Regions from separate parts of the Streptomyces sp. NPDC091281 genome, predicted to be linked through region 2. Evidence: predicted binding sites of a transcription regulator. Region 2 holds the regulator's gene; the other holds the start of a gene.

Region 1 (3,359 bases), on a different contig from region 2:
GACATTCCAGACGGTATGTGCATACGCATTCACCGCCTTCCCCCGGACAACGACCCCAGCGCACCCGTCCATTCCGCCCGCGGGCGGCGACATCGGTGTGACCCCCGCCACGTCTGCCCCCGCACCCGGCAACGCCCGAGGGCGGCACCCCCCGTCGGAACAGGGGTGCCGCCCTCGGTCAGGACGAGCGATCCTCGGGGGACCGGAAGGGGTCCCGGGGAGGATCAGAAGTCCATGTCACCGCCCGGCATGCCGCCGCCGGCCGGGGCCGCGGACTTCTCCGGCTTGTCGGCGATGACGGCCTCGGTGGTGAGGAAGAGCGCGGCGATGGAGGCCGCGTTCTGCAGCGCGGAGCGCGTCACCTTCGCCGGGTCGATGATGCCCTCGGCGACCAGGTCGACGTACTCGCCGGTCGCGGCGTTCAGGCCGTGGCCCGGGGTCAGGTTGCGCACCTTCTCCACCACGACACCGCCTTCGAGGCCGGCGTTGACGGCGATCTGCTTCAGCGGGGCTTCCAGCGCCAGCTTGACGGCGGCGGCACCGGTGGCCTCGTCGCCCTCCAGCTCCAGCTTCTCGAAGACCTGGGAGGCCTGGAGCAGGGCCACGCCGCCACCGGCGACGATGCCCTCCTCGACGGCCGCCTTCGCGTTGCGGACGGCGTCCTCGATGCGGTGCTTGCGCTCCTTCAGCTCGACCTCGGTGGCGGCACCGGCCTTGATGACGGCCACGCCGCCGGCCAGCTTCGCCAGGCGCTCCTGGAGCTTCTCGCGGTCGTAGTCCGAGTCGCTGTTCTCGATCTCGGCGCGGATCTGGTTCACGCGGCCCGCGACCTGGTCCGAGGAGCCGGCACCGTCGACGATGGTGGTCTCGTCCTTGGTGATGACGACCTTGCGGGCCTTGCCCAGGAGGTCCAGGGAGGTGTTCTCCAGCTTGAGACCGACCTCCTCGGAGATGACCTCGCCGCCGGTGAGGATGGCGATGTCGTTCAGCATCGCCTTGCGGCGGTCGCCGAAGCCCGGGGCCTTGACCGCGACGGACTTGAAGGTGCCGCGGATCTTGTTGACGACCAGGGTCGACAGGGCCTCGCCCTCGACGTCCTCGGCGATGATCAGCAGCGGCTTGCCCGACTGCATGACCTTCTCCAGGAGCGGGAGCAGGTCCTTGACGTTGCCGATCTTGGAGTTGGCGATCAGGATGTACGGGTCGTCGAGCGACGCCTCCATCCGCTCCATGTCGGTGGCGAAGTACGCCGAGATGTAGCCCTTGTCGAAGCGCATGCCCTCGGTGAGTTCCAGCTCCAGACCGAAGGTCTGGGACTCCTCGACGGTGATGACGCCTTCCTTGCCGACCTTGTCCATGGCCTCGGCGATCAGCTCGCCGATCTGGGTGTCGGCGGCGGAGATGGAGGCCGTGGAAGCGATCTGCTCCTTGGTCTCGACATCCTTCGCCTGCTCCAGCAGGGCACCGGAGACGGCCTCGACGGCCTTCTCGATACCGCGCTTGAGGGCCATCGGGTTGGCGCCGGCGGCCACGTTGCGCAGACCCTCGCGCACCAGGGCCTGGGCGAGGACGGTCGCGGTGGTCGTACCGTCACCGGCGACGTCGTCCGTCTTCTTGGCGACTTCCTTGACCAGCTCGGCGCCGATCTTCTCGTACGGGTCCTCGAGCTCGATCTCCTTGGCGATGGAGACACCATCGTTGGTGATCGTGGGGGCGCCCCACTTCTTCTCGAGGACGACGTTGCGGCCCTTGGGGCCGAGCGTCACCTTCACGGCGTCCGCGAGCTGGTTCATGCCGCGCTCGAGGCCGCGCCGCGCCTCCTCGTCGAACGCGATGATCTTGGCCATGTGAAGTGGTCCCTCCAGGACTGGGGGTGATTCTTCGGACCGCGCCCGCGCCCGCGACGGACGGCTCGCCGGCCCCGTGGTTCCTTGCCCCACCTGGCCTGCGGGCCTCACCGACCCGGTCCTTCGTTGTCACTCTCACCTTCAGAGTGCTAACGCCAATGATTAGCACTCGCCCCTGCCGAGTGCAAGCGCCTCTCGGGGACCGGGCCCCCTGGCCGCCCGGTCCGCCCGGCCGCGGACAGCTCGAAGGGCTCGCACCCTGGGAGGTGCGAGCCCTTCGACGGTGGAACACGTGGAGCGGGTGGAACGGGTGGAGCTGATGGAACTGGTGGAACAAGAAGGAAGAACGACGCTGCGTCGGCGCGCGCTTCAGCCGGTCGCGAGCCGGACCATGTCCGCCTGCGGCCCCTTCTGACCCTGCGAGATCTCGAAATCGACTCGCTGGCCCTCTTCCAGGGTGCGGTATCCGTCCATCTGGATCGCGCTGTAGTGGACGAAAACATCCGCACCACCGTCGACCGCGATGAAGCCGTACCCCTTCTCCGCGTTGAACCACTTGACGGTGCCCTGAGCCATGCCTAACTCCCCTATTACTGGCCCTTGCACAGATCCACACTCCGCGGACCCGGGTCAGACCTCACCCCCCAGTTGGTTGGGGGCGTGCGCCGGAACGCGTCGACCGCGGCCGAATGTATCTGTCCAACTGCCCTCTGCAACAGGTCAATCGGACGAGAATTCAAGACGTGAAGGGTCTGTAATATAGTGAGAATTCGCCCGGATATCGGGCAAGTCGGGCCCCATAAAGGGAGCAAAAGGCGTAAAAGCCACGCACACTTTGGCTGCTTCTTATCGCACCGAGGGACGGCCCTCATATGCGGGCGGCACGCGAGCGGCGGGCGCGTTCCCCAACTCTACCGCGCTCAATCACACAGAATTGCCCCCTCCGCTTCTCTCACGGAGGGGGCAATTCGATGAACACTCGGTAATCGCTGTTACCGACGGTCACTACCGGCGGGTACTGAACGGCGGTCAACCGCCCGGGGGTCGGGCCGGCGCGGTCAGCCGCCCGCGACGGCCGGGATGATCGAGACGCCCGCGCCGTCCGGGGTGGCGGTCTCCAGGCCCTGCTCGAAGCGGACGTCGTCGTCGTTGACGTAGACGTTCACGAAGCGGCGCAGCTTGCCCTGGTCGTCCAGGACGCGGGCGGCGATGCCGGTGTGGTGCTTCTCCAGGTCGCCGATGACCTCGCCGAGGGTGGTGCCCTCCGCGCTGACTTCGGCCTGCCCGCCGGTGTAGGTGCGCAGGATGGTCGGGATACGGACGGTCACGCTCATGCGAGGCCAGCCTCTCGGAAGGAGTCCAGGTTCGGGCGGATGGTGGTGGTGAGGCCGGTGCCGGCCACCGCGTCGAGGGTCTTGAGCCCGTCGCCGGTGTTGAGGACCACGGTCGTCTTCGCCGGGTCGAGCAGACCGTTCTCGATCAGCTTGCGGGTGACGCCGACGGTGACGCCGC
Region 2 (3,359 bases):
GCAAGGAGACGCCGCCCGCCATGGGGGCCTGCACGATCGGACAGGGCAGGAGATCGGTCAGCGCGGAGGACATGACGGCATGGTGTCACGTCACGGGAACGGCTCCGAATCGGGTGCCGCTCCGGCTCCGGGGGCTGAGGCGGGCCTGGGCTTTTCAGTCCGTCCGACGGTCACAGCGACAGCCCGCGCCCGCCCACTCCAGCCCGTCCGGCGTTTGAGGACAAGGCCCCTTCAGGGCCGAAGCGGGGGCCTGGGGGCGGCAGCCCCCAGACCTGGCGCGAGGCCCCGTCACCCAGGCCTCACCGCCCGTTGAACGCGTCCTTCAACCGCGAGAACAGCCCCTGCTGCCCCGGCTGGAACTGCCCGAGCGGCCGCTCCTCCCCCCGCAGCTTCGCCAGCTCCCGCAACAACCGCTCCTGCTCGGGGTCGAGCTTGGTCGGCGTCTGCACCTCGACGTGCACGATGAGATCGCCGCGTCCCCCGCCCCGCAGGTGGGTGACGCCCCGCCCGTGCAGCGGGATGGACTGCCCGGACTGGGTGCCGGGCCGGATGTCGACCTCCTCCAGCCCGTCGAGCGTCTCCAGCGGCACCTTCGTGCCGAGGGCCGCCGCCGTCATCGGGAGGGTGACCGTGCAGTGCAGGTCGTCCCCGCGCCGCTGGAACATGGCGTGCGGCAGCTCGTGGATCTCGACGTAGAGGTCACCGGCGGGGCCGCCACCGGGCCCGACCTCGCCCTCACCGGCGAGCTGGATGCGGGTGCCGTTGTCGACACCGGCGGGGATCTTGACGGTCAGCGTCCGCCGGGACCGTACGCGTCCGTCACCGGCGCACTCGGGGCACGGGGTGGGGACGACGGTGCCGAAGCCCTGGCACTGGGGGCAGGGGCGGGAGGTCATGACCTGGCCGAGGAAGGACCGCGTCACCTGGGACACCTCGCCGCGTCCGCGGCACATGTCGCAGGTCTGCGCGGAGGTCCCGGGCGCGGCGCCTTCGCCGCTGCACGTGGTGCAGACGATGGCGGTGTCGACCTGGATGTCCTTGGTGGTGCCGAAGGCGGCCTCGTCGAGGTCGACCTCCAGCCGGATCATCGCGTCCTGGCCCCGCCGGGTGCGCGAGCGGGGCCCGCGCTGGGACGCCGTGCCGAAGAAGGCGTCCATGATGTCGGAGAAGTTGCCGAAGCCGCCCGCGCCGAAGCCGCCGGCCGCGCCGCCCGCCTGGGAGAGGGGGTCGCCGCCGAGGTCGTAGACCTGCTTCTTCTGCGGGTCCGACAGCACCTCGTAGGCGGCGTTGATCTCCTTGAACCGCTCCTGGGTCTTCGGATCGGGGTTGACGTCCGGGTGCAGCTCGCGTGCGAGCCGCCGGAAGGCCTTCTTGATCTCTTCCTGCGACGCGTCGCGGCGCACGCCGAGAACGGCGTAGTAGTCCGTGGCCACTTACGACTCCGCCAGGATCTGTCCGACGTACCGTGCCACTGCGCGTACCGCTCCCATCGTTCCCGGGTAATCCATGCGGGTCGGTCCGACCACGCCGAGCTTGGCGACTGCCTCGCCGCCCGAACCGTAGCCGACCGAGACCACGGACGTGGAGTTGAGTCCCTCGTAGGCGTTCTCGTGACCGATGCGTACGGTCATGCCCGAATCACCGGCCTCGCCCAGGAGTTTCAGGAGGACGACCTGTTCCTCCAGGGCCTCCAGGACGGGCCGGATGGTGAGAGGGAAGTCATGTCCGAAGCGGGTGAGATTGGCGGTGCCGCCGATCATCAGCCGCTCCTCGTTCTCCTCGACGAGTGTCTCCAGGAGGGTGGAGAGCACGGTCGTGACGGTGCCCCGGTCCTCGGCCTCGAAGGCGTCCGCGAGGTCTTCGACCAGGCGCGGGACGTCGGTGAAGCGGCGGCCCGCGACCCGGCTGTTGAGGCGGGCCCGCAGGTCCGCCACCGAGGCCTCGCCGAACGGCGCCGGGCAGTCCACGAGCCGCTGTTCGACCCGGCCGGTGTCCGTGATCAGCACGAGCATCAGGCGGGCGGGCGCGAGCGACAGCAGTTCGACGTGGCGGACGGTGGAGCGGGTCAGCGACGGGTACTGCACGACGGCGACCTGCCGGGTGAGCTGCGCGAGCAGCCGGACCGTGCGGGCCACGACGTCGTCGAGGTCGACGGCGCCGTCCAGGAAGTTCTGGATGGCGCGGCGTTCGGGGGCCGTCATCGGTTTGACGCCGGCCAGTTTGTCGACGAAGAGCCGGTAGCCCTTGTCGGTGGGGATGCGCCCGGCGCTGGTGTGGGGCTGGGCGATGAAGCCCTCGTCCTCCAGGACGGCCATGTCGTTGCGGACGGTGGCCGGGGAGACGCCGAGGTTGTGCCGCTCGGTGAGGGCTTTGGAGCCGACCGGCTCCTCGGTGCCCACGTAGTCCTGGACGATGGCGCGCAGCACCTGAAGACGTCGTTCGCTCAGCACCGCACACCTCCAGAAGTCGTCCCCCAGTGTCCTGGGCGCCCGGCCTGGCACTCGTCACTTCCGAGTGCCAGCGTTCCCCGGCCCAGTGTACGGCGGTGGGGTACACCCGGGGCAAGGTCGCGCACGCGCCCGCCCGCGCACCGGGTGCCCGCCACGTTAGCGTCGCCGCATGACGGTGACTTGGGAAGAGGCCGGGTGGGATCGGGTGGCGCCGGGGGTGGGGCGGCGCCGGCTGCCGGGCTGGGACTGCACGGTGGGGCTGGTCGTCGGGGCGGACCGGGTGCTGGTGGTGGACGCGGGGTCGAGCCTGGCGGAGGGGGCGCTGCTGCGGGCGCGGGCGGAGGAGGCGGCGGGCGGGCGTGTGACGGATCTCGCGCTGACCCACGCCCATTTCGACCACGTGTTCGGGGCGGCGGCGTTCGCGGACGCGGAGGTGTACGGCGCGGTGGGGCTGGAGACGGTCCCGGCGGAGGAGCTGCGGGCGGACGCGGTACGGCACGGGCTGGCGGCGGCGGAGGCGGCGGAGGCCGCGCGGCGCCTGGTCCGCCCCGGCCACCTGGTCTCCGGGGAGCGGACCCTCGACCTGGGCGGCGGCCTGCGGGTGCTGCTGGCGAACGTCGGCCCCGGCCACACCGCGCACGACCTGGCCGTCCTGGTCCCCGGCTCGCCGGGGACGGTGTTCTGCGGCGACCTGGTGGAGGAGTCCGGGGAGCCGCAGGCGGGCCCGGACGCGGTCCCGGCCCGCTGGCCCGCCGCGCTGGACCGCCTGCTCGCGCTGGGCGGCGAGGACGCGCGCTACGTCCCCGGCCACGGCGCGGTGGTGGACGCCGCGTACGTACGGGCCCAACGCGACGCGCTGGCGGCCCGCTACGGCGGATGACAGCCACCCGCCCCCGGCGTGTCACCGCC

What was found. The regulator HrcA, encoded in region 2, represses chaperone genes, less so after heat shock. The targets are predictions, from matches to a motif close to TTNGCACTCNGNNNNNCNGAGTGCNAA.
Region 1: the regulator HrcA is predicted to act here: its motif matches at 2,010-2,036, upstream of groL (chaperonin GroEL).

What each region holds. Positions count from the first base shown of each region.
Region 1 is NZ_JBIVUY010000004.1:515,790-519,148, forward strand. It holds gene groL (chaperonin GroEL) at 225-1,847, opposite strand; gene ACIQPQ_RS13875 (cold-shock protein) at 2,217-2,423, opposite strand; gene ACIQPQ_RS13880 (MoaD/ThiS family protein) at 2,906-3,181, opposite strand; gene thrC (threonine synthase) at 3,178-3,359, opposite strand, start outside.
Region 2 is NZ_JBIVUY010000001.1:412,932-416,290, reverse strand. It holds gene ACIQPQ_RS01775 (nitronate monooxygenase) at 1-73, opposite strand, end outside; gene dnaJ (molecular chaperone DnaJ) at 300-1,433, opposite strand; gene hrcA (heat-inducible transcriptional repressor HrcA) at 1,434-2,450, opposite strand; gene ACIQPQ_RS01760 (MBL fold metallo-hydrolase) at 2,620-3,330, shown strand.